DNA from 3 places in the Pseudomonas huanghezhanensis genome. Region 2 is predicted to be linked to each of the others. Evidence: predicted binding sites of a transcription regulator. Region 2 holds the regulator's gene; each other region holds the start of a gene.
What was found. Region 2 encodes FliA, which starts transcription of late flagellar genes. Its sites were predicted from a motif close to CTAAAGTTTNNNNNNNNNNNGCCGNTAA; they were not measured.
Positions count from the first base shown of each region.

Region 1: the regulator FliA is predicted to act here: its motif matches at 2,518-2,545, upstream of OYW20_RS00930 (methyl-accepting chemotaxis protein).
Region 3: the regulator FliA is predicted to act here: its motif matches at 2,580-2,607, upstream of OYW20_RS14805 (methyl-accepting chemotaxis protein).

Region 1 is NZ_CP113949.1:220,882-226,357, reverse strand. Features, by position in the region: gene OYW20_RS00935 (YifB family Mg chelatase-like AAA ATPase) at 1-305, shown strand, start outside; gene OYW20_RS00930 (methyl-accepting chemotaxis protein) at 429-2,405, opposite strand; gene OYW20_RS00925 (LysR substrate-binding domain-containing protein) at 2,594-3,514, opposite strand; gene OYW20_RS00920 (NorM family multidrug efflux MATE transporter) at 3,678-5,060, shown strand; gene OYW20_RS00915 (putative bifunctional diguanylate cyclase/phosphodiesterase) at 5,284-5,476, opposite strand, start outside.
Region 2 is NZ_CP113949.1:1,986,701-1,992,176, reverse strand. Features, by position in the region: gene OYW20_RS08885 (chemotaxis protein CheA) at 1-1,704, opposite strand, end outside; gene OYW20_RS08880 (protein phosphatase CheZ) at 1,826-2,614, opposite strand; gene OYW20_RS08875 (chemotaxis response regulator CheY) at 2,634-3,008, opposite strand; gene fliA (RNA polymerase sigma factor FliA) at 3,274-4,014, opposite strand; gene fleN (flagellar synthesis regulator FleN) at 4,011-4,844, opposite strand; gene flhF (flagellar biosynthesis protein FlhF) at 4,963-5,476, opposite strand, start outside.
Region 3 is NZ_CP113949.1:3,311,710-3,317,185, reverse strand. Features, by position in the region: gene OYW20_RS14815 (putative bifunctional diguanylate cyclase/phosphodiesterase) at 1-953, shown strand, start outside; gene OYW20_RS14810 (endonuclease) at 1,098-2,066, opposite strand; gene OYW20_RS14805 (methyl-accepting chemotaxis protein) at 2,741-4,765, shown strand; gene OYW20_RS14800 (hypothetical protein) at 4,911-5,159, shown strand; gene OYW20_RS14795 (NUDIX hydrolase) at 5,179-5,476, shown strand, end outside.

The sequences.
Region 1 (5,476 bases), 1.8 Mb from region 2:
CGCCCCAAAAAGGGGACGACAGTGCCAGCGCATCGATCCTCGTCGCTGAGGCTCGTCAGCGCCAGCAAAAACGCCAGGGCTGCGCCAATGCATTTCTCGACCTGCCCGCCCTGCGCCAACATTGCGCACTGAGTGCTGAAGACGAAGCCTGGCTCGAAACCGCCTGCGAGCGACTCACATTGTCGTTACGCGCCGCTCACCGCTTGCTCAAAGTCGCCCGAACCCTGGCCGACCTTGAACGCGTGGACTCCATCGCGCGCTGCCACATCGCCGAGGCGTTGCAGTATCGGCCGTCGAGTAACTAACGAACCCAAATTTGAATCTGTAGGAGCGCGCTTGCCCGCGATTGCGGCGGGTCAGCCACATAGATGTCCACCGACACACCCTAATCGCGGGCAAGCACGCTCATACAAATTTGAACTGCAGGCTCACCGAAACCGATCTACCTCGCGACGCAAATCCGCAGCCAGGCCATTCAGCTCTTGCGCGGTTATAGCCAGGTTAGACACCACTTCACGCTGCTCGCTGTTGGCCAAGGCGATGCTTTGCAGGTTGCTGCTGAGCAAGGTGGCGGTGTTGCTTTGTTCTTGGGTGGCCGTGGTGATGGCCGCGAACTGATCGCCCGCCGACCGGCTTTGCTCATCGATCTGAGCCAGCGCCGCAGCAACCTTGGCATTGCGTGTGAGACCTTCCTGCATCAGCGCCTTACCTTGATCCATGGTGCTGATGGCGTTGCCGGTTTCCTGCTGGATGCTGGTGATCATGCCGGAAATCTCGTCAGTAGCCTGACGCGTACGAGACGCCAGATTACGCACCTCGTCGGCCACAACGGCGAACCCGCGCCCCTGCTCGCCGGCACGTGCCGCCTCGATGGCGGCATTGAGCGCCAGCAGGTTGGTTTGCTCGGCAATCGAGGTAATGACGCTGACGATACCGCCGATCTCCTGCGAGCGCTGCCCCAAGGTGTCGATCACCGTTGCGGTACTGCTCAGCGAGCCGGCAATTTGCTCAAGTGACGCCGACGCCTCCTGCATCGAAGCACGACCAATGCGGGTTTGCTGGGTATTACCCTGCGCAAGGCGTTCGGTATGACTCATGTTGTCGGCGATGTTCAGCGCCGTAGCACTGAACTCCTCGACGGCGCCGGCCATGCTGGTGATTTCCCCCGACTGCTGCTCCATGCCTTCATAGGCGCCGCCAGACAGGCCGGACAAGGCATGCGCCCGCCCGCTGACTTCCTGCGCAGCGATGCGAATGTGCGACACCATCGTCGACAGCGCTTCGCCCATCTTGTTGAAGCTAGTCGCCAGTTGTCCGATCTCATCGTGGCTGGTTACATGTGAACGCACGCTCAGATCGCCCGCACCCAGCGCTTCAGCCTGATTGACCAAATCGGACAATGGCTTGAGTTTGCTGCGCAACAGCCAGATCGCAGCACCCACGGCAATCAGCATCGACAGCAAACTGCCGATGGCCAACTGGGTTCCGACGCTCCAGGTCACTGCGCTGATTTCCGCCTGCGGCATGCTCGCCAGAATCGACCACGGACCTCCAGGGAAGGGGGCGGCGACGGTGTAGATTTCATTACCGCTGTCCCGCCATAGCCGGCCTTTTCCGGGCGTTTTAACGAAGTCAGCGAGGGTTTTTCTCGCCTCATCCAGATCGCTCACACCTGCGGGCGGCACCAGCCATTGGTTCTGCTCATCCAGCAGGGCGAGTGACCCTGTGGAGCCAATGCGAAAGCTTTTCAGGTTATCGAACTGCGCTTTCTGCGCATCGGTGTAATCAAACCCTACAAACAGCACGGCAATCACCTTACCGCCTTGGTCACGCACTGGGGTATACTGAGTCATGTAGGAGCGGTCGAACAGCAAAGCGCGCCCTACGTATCCTTGCCCTGCCAGCAATCGCTCATACGCCGGATGCTTGTGATCAAGCAACGTACCCATGGCCCGCGAGCCGTCCTGCTTGGTCAGCGACGTGCTGATACGCACGAAATCATCGCCGCTGCGCACAAAGACAGTGGCGACGCCTGCGGTCATTTTGCGAAAGTCATCGACTTCGGTGAAGTCGTTGTTCAGAGGCGTGCCGTTCAGCAGCAACGCAGGTGTCTGCAACGACGCGACTGCGATCTGCTGATCGGCCTGCAAGGACAGCCCACTGCCGAAGCGCTTCTCGAATAACCCGCTCAAGCGCTGGGTGCTTTCACGCAGGGTGCTGTGGAACGTGTTGAGCTGATCAGCAAGCAACCTTGCCTCGCTGCCCATGTGCTCCTCGCGGATTGTCAGATTGGCGGTGTCCAGCGAGCGCAAGGCAAAAAGCGTACTACCGCTGATCACGACCGCAAGAATCACCGCCAGAGCGACCCCCAATTGAGAAGCAATACGCGTGCGAGGTTGGGGCATGGAAACTCCTTGAACAGGCGACCGGGATCGTCAAGATCTCGGGTGCGCGTTCGAATTGATTTTTAACGAGCGGGTTCGTAAGCCATCTTGGACAAGCAGACCGAACATCACGGATTCGGCCTACATCAGAAATACTTGAGTCCTACGCGAGATTAACGACCGTAAACGCGAAGAAATTGGATTACCGGTCATTTCAGGATCGTCACTTCCGGCAGTACCATCGCCTGGACTTCGCTTTGTAAAAAGTCACTCAGCCTGGCCAGCCGTTCGCCACCTGGTCGCGTTTTCGGCCAAACCAGATAATAGTTTTCGCCGCTGACCACGGCTGTACGCCACGGCAAACTCAAGCGTCCCTGGGCGACGTCTTCGGCCACCATCAACAAATCACCCATCGACACGCCATACCCGCGCGCGGCCGCAATCATGCCCAGCTCAAGCGTGTCGAACACCTGACCGCCCTTGAGCGAGACCTGATCAGATAACCCCATGCGTTCCAGCCAACTGCGCCAGTCACGCCGATCCGGGGTCGGGTGCAACAGCTCGGCGCTCGCCAGACGTTCGACATCCCAAGGCCGATCCTCAAGCAGCGTTGGCGCGCCCACCGGAATAATCAGCTCGGGAAACAGGTACGTCGCTTCCCAGTCCGGCGGAAAATGCCCTCGACTCAGCAACACTGCGCAATCAAAAGGCTCTTGGGTGAAGTCGACGTTGTCGATGTCCATCCAGGCACTGGTGAGTTGCACCTCGTTGCCCGGCTGCAGGTGACGAAAGCGGCTGAGTCGTGCGAGCAACCAGCGCATGGTCAGGGTGGAAGGCGCTTTCATGCGCAAAATGCCCTCTTCGGCGAACAACGTGCTGCAAGCCCGCTCCAGCGCAGAAAACCCTTCGCGTATCCCCGGCAACAAGGTACGTGCCGCTTCGGTCAGTTGCAGATTGCGACCGTTGCGCTGAAACAAGCGGCAGGCAAAGTGATCCTCTAGCGTGCGGATATGACGGCTGACCGCGCTCTGCGTGATCGACAGTTCTTCGGCGGCACGCGTGAATGAGGCATGCCGGGCGGCCGCTTCAAATGCGCGCAACGCGTAGAGCGGTGCAAGGCTTCGAGACATGGGCGCTTTACCTTTTTGCCGGGCGAACGACGACGATCACTGTAGCTGAAACCGGGCATGAGTTTTACTCATGATCAGGATCGGATTTATCCCTTTGTGCCAACGCGCCTCAACCACCAGAATGGCGGGCTTCAAGATGCCTGCAAACCCGAGCGCCACGACCATGTACCCACACGCCTTCAAAGAACTCTGGATCATCCTGCGCCTGGCGGGACCGCTGATCGCATCCCAGATGGCGCACATGCTGATGGTCTTCACTGACACAGTGATGATGGGCCAATTAGGCCCGCAAGCCCTCGCAGGTGGCGGCCTGGGCGCTGCGAGCTATAACTTCGTTTCTTTTTTCTGCGTGGGCGTGATGGCCGCCGTCGGCACGCTGGTCGCCATTCGTCATGGCGCCAATGATCCCGCAGGCGTGACCCGACTCGCGCAAGCGGGGCTCTGGCTGGCATGGGGCATGGCGTTGGTGGCGGCACTGATTCTCTGGAATCTGGAGCCGATCCTGCTCAAATTCGGCCAGGTCGAAGCCAACGTACACATGGCCAGCGAGTTTTTGATCACTTTGCCCCTTGCACTGCCCGGCTTGCTGAGCTTTATGGCCTTGCGCGGATTCACCAGTGCGCTGGGGCGCGCGGGCCCGGTCATGGCGATCAGCCTTGGCGGTGCTGCAGCTAACTTCGCCCTCAACTACGCCTTTATTCATGGCCTTTTCGGGCTGCCGCATTGGGGCCTGATGGGCATCGGGCTGGTGACGGCTATTGTCACCAACGCAATGGCAATCATCCTCGCATTGCACATCCGCTATCACAGGGCGTATGCGGCGTATCCGATTCATGTCGGCTTCATGAATCTCTCGCGCAACTGCCTGAAAGAGCTGTGGCGCCTGGGCTTGCCAATTGGCGGCACGTACGCCGTTGAGGTCGGCCTGTTCACCTTCGCAGCCTTCTGCATGGGCGCGATGGGCAGCTCGCAGATGGCCGCGCACCAGATTTCCCTTCAGTCCGTGTCGATGGCGTTCATGATTCCGGTAGGGATTTCATACGCCGTGACCATGCGCATCGGCCTGCACTACGGCGCCGGCAATCTGCTGCTGGCCCGCACCGCCGGACGCATGGGCATCGCGTTCGGTGGACTGGCGATGCTGGGGTTTGCGTTTTTGTTCTGGTTTGCGCCGCATGCGGTCATCAGCCTGTTTCTCGATATCCACAACCCGGCGTATCAGGACACCGTGGAACTGGCCGTCAAACTGCTGGCCATCGCAGCCTGGTTTGAATTGCTGGACGGCACACAAACCATCGCCATGGGCGCTATTCGTGGTTTCAAGGACGCCAAGACCACGTTTTTGATCGGATTCGCGAGCTATTGGATAGTCGGCGCACCCGCTGCGTGGGGTTTCGGTTTTCTGGCCAATCAGGGCGCCGTGGGTGTCTGGTGGGGGCTGGCGCTGGGCCTGCTGTGTTCAGCGGTGGCACTGACCTATGCGTTCGAACGCAAAGCTGGCAGGTTGCTTCGCAAAAAGGCGTCACGCATGGCGGTGATGGGCTAAGGATGATGGGGGCGGTGCGACGGAGCGCGTAGCGGCCCTGAAACCTGACACATCGGCCCCTCTGAAATACCGGGTATGCAGGATTGACTGCCGGTCCCCGGCAGATCGTCAGCAAGCTGGACTCCCACGCCTTCGGCAGAATCAGATCCCAGGAAAAGCAGATCGGCTCTCGGCCCCGCGGCGTGCTGCGCGAAAGCGAGACGCTTCACCAACACGTTGGCGTCTACAGAGCTTGCTTGGCCTGCGCCTTGCCTTGTCCGTACACCAAGTAACCGATCAACTCAGGCAACGGCAGCGGGTGGCTGATCAGATAGCCCTGCACCTGGTCGCAGTTGAAGCTGCGCAACAACGCCAGTTGTCCGGGTGTTTCCACACCTTCGGCCACGACTTCAAGGCTGAGGTTGTGTGCCAGGTTT
Region 2 (5,476 bases):
GAAGATCAGGTTGTAGCAGTCGCTGTCGCTCAGTCGGTCGGCGGCGTCTTTGTCCATCACGCCACGCTTGACGGCGATTGCGCGCAGTACTACCGGGTCCATGCCCTTGCCGTCATCGGAAATCGACAACAGGATGTGGTCGCCTTCCTGCTCCGCCGAGAGCACCACGCGACCGCCACGGGACTTGCCCGACGCCTCGCGCTCTTCCGGCAATTCAATGCCGTGGTCCACGGCGTTACGCACCAAGTGGACCAGCGGATCGGCCAGCGCCTCGACCAGGTTTTTGTCCAGGTCGGTTTCTTCGCCTACAAGTTCCAGGTTGATTTCTTTCTTCAACTGCCGCGCCAGATCGCGGACCAGTCGAGGGAAGCGGCCGAAGACTTTCTTGATCGGCTGCATCCGGGTCTTCATCACCGCGGTTTGCAGGTCAGCCGTCACCACGTCCAGATTGGACACAGCTTTGGACATAGCTTCATCAGCGCTGTTGGCACCCAGGCGCACCAGGCGGTTACGCACCAGCACCAGTTCGCCGACCATGTTCATGATTTCGTCCAGCCGTGCGGTGTCAACGCGCACGGTGGTTTCTGCTTCAGACGGACCAGGCTTCTCGGAAGCCGGCGCGGCTGCTTTGACCGGCGCGGGGGCAGGCTTGGCAACTGGGGCGGCAGCCGCCGCTTTGGCCGGTTCGGCCTTGGCAGGCTCGGCTTTCGCCGGCTCAGGTTTCTTGACAGGCGCAGCGGTGGCGGCAGCTGTCGCTACCGCTGGCTCGAACTTGCCTTTGCCGTGCAATTGGTCCAGCAGGTCTTCGAATTCGTTATCGCTGATTTCGTCCGACGGCTTGCCACTTGACGACGCAGCCGGAGCAGCGGGCTTGGCAAGTGCGGCAGGCGTTGCAGCGGCTGGCGGGGTATTGGCGCCCGCGTCAGCTGAAAACGTACCTTTGCCATGCAGTTGATCGAGCAGCGATTCGAATTCATCGTCGGTGATTTCATCGGAAGACTTGCTGACCACCGGTGCAGCAGGCGCCGGGGTTGCAACAGCATCCACCGCGAACTGACCTTTGCCATGCAGTTGATCAAGCAGCGACTCGAACTCGGCGTCCGTGATGTCATCGCTTGAACCGGCAGCAGGGGCAGAAGCCGCCACCACCGGCGTTACCGGCGCTGCACTGAGTGTCGGGGCACCGGCCGCCTGGGCCTTGACCGCATTCAGCGAGTCCAGCAGTTGTTCGAATTCGTCGTCAGTGATGTCATCGGATGGCGCTTCAGCCACTGGTTCGACCTCAACCGGAGCGGCCGCGACTTCATCGGCAGAAGCAGGCTCTGCCAGACGTGCCAGCGCTGCCAGCAGCTCTGGCGTTGCCGGGGTGACTTGAGTGCGCTCACGCACTTCACCGAACATACTGTTGACGGCGTCAAGCGCTTCAAGGACCACGTCCATGAGTTCGGCGTCCACTCGACGCTCGCCTTTGCGCAAGATGTCGAAGACGTTTTCGGCGATGTGGCAGCATTCAACCAGCTCATTGAGTTGGAGGAAGCCAGCGCCCCCTTTTACAGTGTGGAAACCGCGAAAAATTGCATTGAGCAGGTCCGCATCGTCCGGTCGGCTTTCCAGCTCGACCAACTGCTCTGACAACAGCTCGAGAATCTCGCCGGCCTCTACCAGAAAATCCTGAAGGATTTCTTCATCGGCGCCGAAGCTCATTGGGGGGGTGCTCCTAAAATTAACCGTCAACCGATCCAGGTCTTGCGCTGAGTCGCCAGTGGCAGAGCCTGATGCGGTCAAACAACACGCAGCAGGCTCATAACCTCTTCTTACTGAGAACCTAGAAACCCAGGCTGGATAGCAGATCGTCTACATCATCCTGACCGGATACGACGTCTTCACGTTTATCGGCATGAATCTGCGGACCTTCACCCTTGGAATGAAGTTTTTCTTGTTCTTTTTCCTGACGGAACACTTCCTGGTCATGTTCGATGCCGGCAAAGCGATCGACCTGACTGGCCATGAGCACCAGCTTGAGCAGATTGCTCTCCACTTCGGTCACCAACTGGGTGACGCGCTTGATCACCTGACCAGTGAGATCCTGGTAATCCTGGGCCAGCAAAATGTCGTTGAGGTGGCCGGCGACTTCATGGGTCTCCGTCTCGCTGCGCGTCAGGAAAACATCGACACGTCGCGCCAGATCACGAAATTCATCGGCACTGATCTCGCGACGCATGAAGCGCCCCCAGTCGACGCTCAATGCTTTTGCGTCAGCCGTGAGTCCGTGCATCAGCGGGGTGCTTTGCTCGACCAGATCCATCGTGCGGTTGGCAGCGTTCTCAGTCAGCCTGACCACGTAACCAAGACGTTCGGTGGCATCAGTGATCTGCGAGACTTCCTCGGCTTGCGGCATGTGCGGGTCAATCTGGAAATTGACGATTGCACTGTGCAGCTCGCGCGTCAGCTTGCCGACTTCCTGATACAGGCCTCGGTCGCGGGTCTGGTTAAGCTCATGGATAAGTTGCACGGCTTCGCCGAATTTGCCTTTTTCAAGGCTCTCGACCAGCTCCTGTGCGTGTTTCTTCAGGGTCGACTCAAAGTCACCCATTGACGAATCTTTGGAATCCATAGCGCCCTCGCAGCGAACATCAGCTATTGACGCGCTCGAATATCTTCTCGATTTTTTCTTTCAGAACTTGCGCCGTGAAAGGCTTGACCACATATCCGTTAACGCCTGCCTGAGCAGCTTCGATGATCTGCTCACGCTTGGCTTCAGCGGTGACCATCAATACCGGCAGACTGCGCAGACGCTCATCGGCACGCACCTGACGCAACAAGTCGATACCGGACATGCCAGGCATGTTCCAGTCAGTGACCAGAAAGTCAAAGGAGCCGCTTTGCAGCATGGGCAATGCGGTCATGCCGTCATCCGCTTCGGCCGTGTTGGTGAACCCAAGGTCACGCAACAGGTTTTTTATGATCCGCCGCATCGTTGAGAAGTCATCAACGATGAGGATTTTCATGTTCTTGTCCAATTCGACCTCCAAGCAGTCTTTAACGCGTCCAGCACCTGGACGCGCGTTCAATCAAAACCGGCACAGTTCCTTGACCGGGCTGTACGAAACGACGACGGGCTTGGCAAATCAACAGACGTGAAGTACGGCGCGACGCACGCGATATGCGCCTGTGCTGACCGGCTCCAGCCTTGTCTCTCTTGTTTCCCACGAACGCTCTGCACAGCCGGCTTTACAGGCAACACGGACCCAAAAAGGTCCGCCGCGTTGCCTGTCAACGCGCTCGCCACTCTCCCAAACGCCCTCGCAAACGAGCTGCGCACTGGCTATGTAACTGACTGACACGCGATTCGCTGACCCCCAGGACCTCACCGATTTCCTTGAGGTTCAGCTCTTCGTCGTAGTACAGCGCCAACACCAGCCGTTCACGCTCTGGCAGGTTGGCAATGGCATCGGCCAACGCGCTCTGGAAACGCTCGTCTTCCAGATCACGCGACGGCTCGAGCGACTGGCTTGCGCCGTCCTCGTGCAGCCCTTCATGTTCGCCGTCCTGCAGGAGGTCGTCGAAACTGAACAATCGGCTGCCCAAGGTATCGTTCAAAATCCCGTAATAATCATCGAGACTCAATTGGAGTTCGGCCGCAACCTCGTGATCTTTAGCATCACGACCTGTTTTTGCTTCAATTGCCCGAATCGCGTCACTGACCATGCGCGTATTGCGATGCACCGAACGCGGCGCCCAGTCACCTTTGCGCACTTCGTCGAGCATCGCGCCGCGGATACGAATCCCGGCGTAGGTCTCAAAACTCGCGCCTTTGGTGGAGTCGTACTTGGTCGAGACTTCGAGCAGACCGATCATGCCGGCCTGGATCAGATCTTCGACCTGCACGCTGGCTGGCAGACGCGCCAGCAAGTGGTAGGCGATCCGCTTGACCAGAGGCGCGTAGCGCTCGATCAGCTCGTATTGGGAATCACGGGATGATTTGCTGTACATGCGATACCCACTTGCTGTCATGACACAGGCCCCGCGCTGGTTTGATGCACCAGACGTTCGACGAAAAATTCCAGATGCCCGCGCGGATTGGCCGGCAACGGCCAGGTGTCCACCTTCTGCGCAATGGCTTTGAACGCCAGTGAGCATTTGGAGCGCGGGAACGCCTCATACACCGCACGCTGCTTCTGCACAGCCTTGCGTACGCACTCGTCGTAAGGCACGGCGCCGACGTACTGCAAAGCAACGTCGAGGAAGCGGTCCGTGACCTTGGTCAGCTTGGCGAACAGGTTGCGGCCTTCCTGCGGGCTTTGCGCCATGTTGGCCAGCACGCGGAAACGGTTCATGCCGTGGTCGCGGTTGAGCAATTTGATCAGCGCGTAGGCATCGGTGATCGAAGTCGGCTCGTCACACACTACCAGCAATACTTCCTGGGCTGCGCGTACGAAGCTGACCACCGACTCGCCAATCCCGGCAGCGGTGTCGATCACCAGCACGTCGAGGTTGTCGCCGATGTCGCTGAAAGCCTGAATCAAGCCGGCGTGTTGCGCAGGCGTCAGGTGAACCATGCTCTGCGTGCCCGACGCCGCCGGTACGATGCGGATGCCGCCCGGGCCTTGCAGCAGGACGTCACGCAGCTCGCACCGGCCTTCGATGACATCGGCCAGGGTGCGTTTAGGGGTAAGACCCAGTAGAACGTCAACGTTGGCCAGACCCAGATCGGCGTCCATCAACATGACGCGGCGACCAAGCTCGGCCAGTGCCAGTGAGAGGTTCACCGACACGTTCGTCTTGCCTACGCCGCCTTTACCACCGGTCACTGCGATAACCTGTACGGGATGCATGCTGCCCATGTTAATTGTTTACCTTGTCTTGCTTAGACCTAAGCCACATGTCGGGCTGCACGTTCGTTGTTTGAACAATGCCTGGCAGACCATCTAGGTGGGTGTATTCCAGTGTCATATTCTTCACCTAACCCACACGCTTGCCTGGGTTGTGATAAAGATCCGCAAACATATCAGCCATTGCTTCCTCGCTCGGCTCCTCCTGCATCTGCACGCTGACCGCTCGACTCACCAACTGGTGCCGGCGCGGCAAATGCAGATCATCCGGTATCCGTGGACCATCGGTGAGATAGGCCACAGGCAACTCGTGACTGATCGCCAGGCTCAACACCTCTCCGAGGCTGGCGGTTTCGTCGAGCTTGGTCAGGATGCACCCGGACAGGCCGCAACGCTTGTAACTGTGATACGCCGCCGTCAGCACCTGCTTCTGGCTGGTGGTGGCGAGTACCAGATAATTGCGCGACTTGATGCCACGCCCTGCAAGGCTTTCGAGCTGCATGCGCAGTGCTGGATCGCTGGCTTGCAGGCCTGCGGTGTCGATCAGCACCACGCGTTTGCGCAGCAGCGGCTCCAGCGCCTGAGCCAGTGACTGGCCCGGATCGACGTGGGTTACCGGAACATTCAAGATGCGTCCCAGAGTC
Region 3 (5,476 bases), 1.3 Mb from region 2:
CTATTTATATCGGAGCCAGTATTGGCGTGTCGATGAGGTCAGGCTCCGATTACGATGGGGAGCAAATGCTAGGCAACGCTGATTTGGCGCTCTATCAAGCCAAGTCTGACGGGCGATCCCTTGTTCGTATGTTCACCTCCGAACATCGACACACCGCATCAAAGAGAGGGGCTCTGAGCTCATCGATGCGCCAGGCATGGGCGAACAAAGAGTTTGAACTGTATTACCAGCCCCAGGTACGACTTGCAGATGGCGCTATTACCGGGGCCGAAGCACTTATACGCTGGAACCATCCAACATTGGGTGTCATGTCTCCTGCGTTTTTTTTACCTGTACTGGAAGCAGGCCTTCTAGCGGTACCGGTGGGCGAATGGATATTGCGCTCAGCCTGTGAACAGGCAGCTCATTGGCGAAATATTGGCTGTGACGGCTTCAGGATCGGCGTCAATTTGTTCGCAGCCCAGTTTCGTACGCGCGACTTTGCTGAAACGGTCGAAAGTGCGCTTAACGACTTTTCTTTACCGGCGAGCGCACTCGAACTGGAGATTACAGAAAATATAATTTTGCGAAACGAACAGCGAATTATGGAGCCCCTGCGCTACCTTCGCTCGTTGGGTGTAGGCATTGCGTTCGATGATTTTGGTACAGGCTATGCGTCTTTGAGCCTTCTGAAAGACTACCCGGTCACACGCCTGAAGATTGACCGTTCGTTTGTAAGTGGCGTCGAACGTAGCAAAAAAGATGAAGTCATCATCGAGGCTGTTGTCAGGCTGGCTGCAGGCTTTAATCTTCAAGTCACTGCGGAAGGCATAGAAACCCGCGAACAGGAAAGTCTGATGCGGCATTATTTATGCGAAGAGGGCCAAGGCTACCTGTATGGTCGTCCTATGAGGGCTCAGGAGTTCACTGAGCGTTATGTCTCAACTGCGCAGGAGATCGCAAAGCTCAATTGATTGAAGCTTGCCAAGCGCAGCGGGCCGATGAGTCCTTAGCAGGCTAGCATCCGGAGGATCTGATCGATAGCGACATAGCCGCGATCAAGTCCGAGCGTCATGCGGGTTGCAAATGGGTTCGTTACGTCCAGCAATGCTGGCAACCTATCTGCAATTACCCGCTTTTCGATAGCCCGCTGCGGTCGCCTCAGATTCTGAGCCAAATGAAATTCGGTTTTTGGACGATACTTTGGCGTAGCTCGGACAGCCTGTTGGTAGGTGATAAATGTGGCTGTTTTTGTTCCCGACGATTGCTCCAGCGGAACTTGAGCTGATCACCTTAGGCTCGGCGGGCAAAGTCTTCACCGCGCGTGGGGGGAGGGCGCTTACAACACCGTCGCCAGATGGCTTGTACCCCGATGCCCAGGAACGTTGGCCCGTAACGAAAGGGTTTGCATGGCCCATGATCGCCGTGATGCGTTTGTTTCGCTCAAGCTCCCAGGGTGTAACTGGAAACTGTTTGTCCCATGCCATCAACAACTGTTGCTGCTGACGCGACATGTTCAGGTTGTAGCGATCAAACATGTAGAACGTCGTCCTCGCTACCAGGCCCTTCACTTCATTGCGCGGTTCTGCGACACGCTGATCGAAATCGACCTTGGTCTTGCATTGACCGTACTGCGGAGCGATACCAGACGCCATCCCGTAGTTGAAATTGCTCCGATCGCCATTCACCTCACCTACCGACGGGTACAGGTTGAATAGGTCAGCCTCCATCGATTGAAATACCGGGTCATCTTTCACGCAGTGTTCGCGACCGCCGTTCTGCCAGCATTGGCGCTGATGTCCGAATGTCCAGGCTGGAACGATGTGTTCCCATTCAGTTCTTTGCTCGCGCTTCTCTTGTTTCCTCGCTTTAAGACCGCAAGATCCAGCGTCGATGCGACCGCCGGATTTACCTACCCACGTCCACTTGCAGCCGCAGTAGAGATCGCCCATTGAGCTACTGGCCTGGTCGAGATAGACCTTCTGTTTTGCGACGATTTTAGCTTCGGTGAACGTGGCAGGAGGGGCGGCGAGGGCGGTTAGGATTGATGATAGAGAGAGCGCTACAGCAAGCAGTATTCTTTTCATGTTCACGTCATTGGAAGATCAAGCGCCGCAGTATACGGGCATCTTTTGCCAGGCGAGATGCGCGCGGCAGACGCATAGGCTCAAAAGAAAAACCTTTGAAACTTAAAATTGAAAGCGTTATGCCGCCCACGCCAGCTTGTCTTTCCAGTCTCGCAGGACGTTAGGTGCATCCCCCTGGGCGGCTTGGGCTGAAGTCATAAACGACAGCGGTTGTTTCGCAGAGGCTGGGCGCGTTTGAGTGTGCGCTGCTGGCGACTAGCTGCTGGTGAGTGGGTAGCCCTTGGTGATTTGGAAGCCCTGAATAGTCTTGGCGACTAAAGAGTTTTGGATGATTCCGGCTCCGTCGCCGTTTTGTGGTGCCGCGAACCGGACATCGAGCTTTGTTGAGCCATACCAGTGGCGAACCCAGCATCTCCAGTGACGAAGCGCGACCGGAGCATTGATGTCACAGATGCATCACCACTCACAAGCTGGACCAAAGCTGTACAAAAATAAATATCTGTACAGTTTTCGATAAAGTTCTCAATCTTCGTGCCGACATCGTGGCTGAAACGTTTAGTCATAAAAAGTTGTGGATAGCCGAATCCGACAGACAGACCAGGGCATTCGAGAAAACTGAGCGTTCTTGCCCATAAACCACCTACAAACTGTCCCATTTGGGCTGCGAGAACCTCATGAATATCCTTGCTCCTGCCGTACACCTGGCTAACCGATTACGCTTTCCAACGAAATTCGGCGTGCTTGCCATCATCGTCCTGATCCCTCTGGTTCTGCTTGGTACGCGCGTCATCAATCAGATCAGCGATAGCCTAGAGGTCATTCGCTTGGAACAATCGGGACAGGGCTATCTATTGGACGTGACGCCTGTACTGCGTTTATCGATGTTGCAACGCGCGCTCACCAACCGCTTGCTCAGCGGTGATAAAACCGCACAAGCCGATTTATCTGCCAACCAGGTGAAGCTAGAGGACGCATTTTCGAAATTGGCGGCCACCGACAGGCAGTTCAACACCCAGTTGGAAACCGGTGACCGAGTCCAGCGCCTGCATATGGGGGCCCAGCGGTTGGTCGAATTGGCGAAGGCTGATGCCAACCAAAGCGCGATATTCGACGATTGGAACGATCAACTCACCGAGACGTTGAACTTTGTTTACTTCATATCGGCCACATCGGGGATGGTGTTGGATGAAGATTACGCATCGCTGTTCATGATCGACCAGAGCACCCTGAGGTTGCCACGGCAAATCAATATCGTCGGGCAATTGCGTGGGCTGGCCAGTGGGCTGCATGACGGGCAAACCTTGAGTGCAGGCGCGCGCAGCGTAATGAAGTCGACGCTCAAAAATGAGTTACTCATCCATCAAGAACTTCAGCAAAGTCTTGCGCTGCTGGGTCGCAGAGAACCCGGACTCTCCGACAGTATTCAGGCACCGATCAACAGAGCTTTCGTGGGCCTGGACAGCTTCCGCGCTGACCTCGAAGCAGTAATTGGCGCGACAAGCGACACCATTAGCGGCGCACAGAACTTGCCGGCCAAGGGCAATGCGGTGGTGGCTGAGTTGTACAAGGCGCAAGACACCCTGCAAGACGCATTGCTGAATTCGCTTGAACGCCGAGTTCAGGAAAAAAACTCGGAGCGGTTATCCATCATTGGCATGTTTGCCGTTTTTGGCCTGTTGCTGGTGTATGCGTTCAGCGGCATTTACAGCGCCATGCGCCGCACCATTAACGACGTTTTGATTGCCACCCAGCTCATTGCGCAGGGTGATCTGAGCGTGCGGATTAAGGTGCGAGGCAAAGATGAAATGGCCGACGTCGGCAGCGGCCTAAACCATATGGTCCAAGCCTTTAGCTCCTCGCTTGCTCAGGTTGAGCGCAGTTCACAATCGGTCTCCGATGCGGCTGAGCGCATAGGCGTGTCGATTGACCGTGCTAAACGCTCAATGAGCGCCCAGCAGAGCGAAACCGAACAAGTCGCCACGGCCATCAATGAGATGACCACAAGCGTTGCGGACGTGGCGCAAAACACCGAAGGTGCAGTGCAAGCCGCCGAGCACGCGAGCCAGTCCTCCAACGCCGGTCTGGAGAAAATGCAGGAAACCCGCGTTACTATTGAAGCCTTGGCCAATGAAGTGGAGCGCAGCGCTGAAAAGGTGTCGGCGCTTGCACAACACAGCCAGCAGATCGGCGGCGTTATAGAGGTGATTCGCAACATCGCCGATCAAACTAACCTGCTTGCGTTGAACGCCGCCATTGAAGCGGCGCGCGCCGGTGAGCAGGGTCGAGGTTTCGCGGTGGTCGCGGATGAGGTCAGAACCCTGGCCTCGCGCACACAAAACTCCACTGAAGAGATCCGCCGGATTATCCAAGAGCTGCAACTGGCGACGGGCGCCGCCGTCGAGCAAATGAAAGCAGGCAAACTACGCGCGCAGGAATGTATCGAGTCGGCCGACCAGGCCTCGACAAGCCTGGAAGCAATCAATGACGGCGTCGAGCAGATCGTCGGCATGAATACCCAGATAGCTAGCGCAGCGGTTCAGCAGCATGCAGTCTCGGAAGATATCAACCGCAATGTGACGGAGATTCGTAACGGCAGTGTTGCGCTGATGGAGGGCATCGAAGACAACGCCTTGACGGCGCAAGAGCTTTCGCTGCTGGCAGGGGAACTGCGTACTGTCGTTTCGCGTTTCAAGCTGTAAGGCGACACAGGGGAACTCTCTAATTATAGGGATCCCCTGCCTTTGTTTGCCGTCAACCCATAGCCCCTTGAAAGTATGGATTGTAGCGGTCTAATGAAACCGGACACCCGTTTAGGCGATTATTCTCGCCAGATAAAGGTGTCTGATGACCAAACAACGTCGTTCGTTTTCCGCTGAATTCAAATGCGCTGCAGCCTTGGCGGCAAATGCATCCTCATTGGACGTCGCTTTTCTGCTGGTAAACAGAACGTTGCTGGAAAATGACTGCATATCTGGCGCAGGAGGAAATGACGTTTACGGCTTTAACTTGCAAGAAAGTTGGACGGTCATGATACCGACACCTTCGTGGCGCATGTTTGGCGAAGAGTCGCGATTTCAACCCTACGGCTTTTAGTACCGAAAGGATAACAATGATGTCTGCATTGGACGCCGTCTACGGGAAAGACAAAGGTCTGAAAAGGCGCGCCACAGTCATATGCCGCCGGGATGAGCAGATACTTTTTGTCCGCAAACGCAATGCAAAGTGGAACCTTCCGGGTGGCCGTGTCGAACGGGGTGAGACGCCGCTGCAAGCGGCCATGCGCGAAATGGCAGAAGAAACCGGTCTGACTTTCGATCAGTTGTCCTATGTCTCCCAGTACGAAGAAGACAATGTCATCCATTTTCTTTTCGAAGCGCAGAGGTCAGGTCGTCAGAAACCGCGGCCCAGCA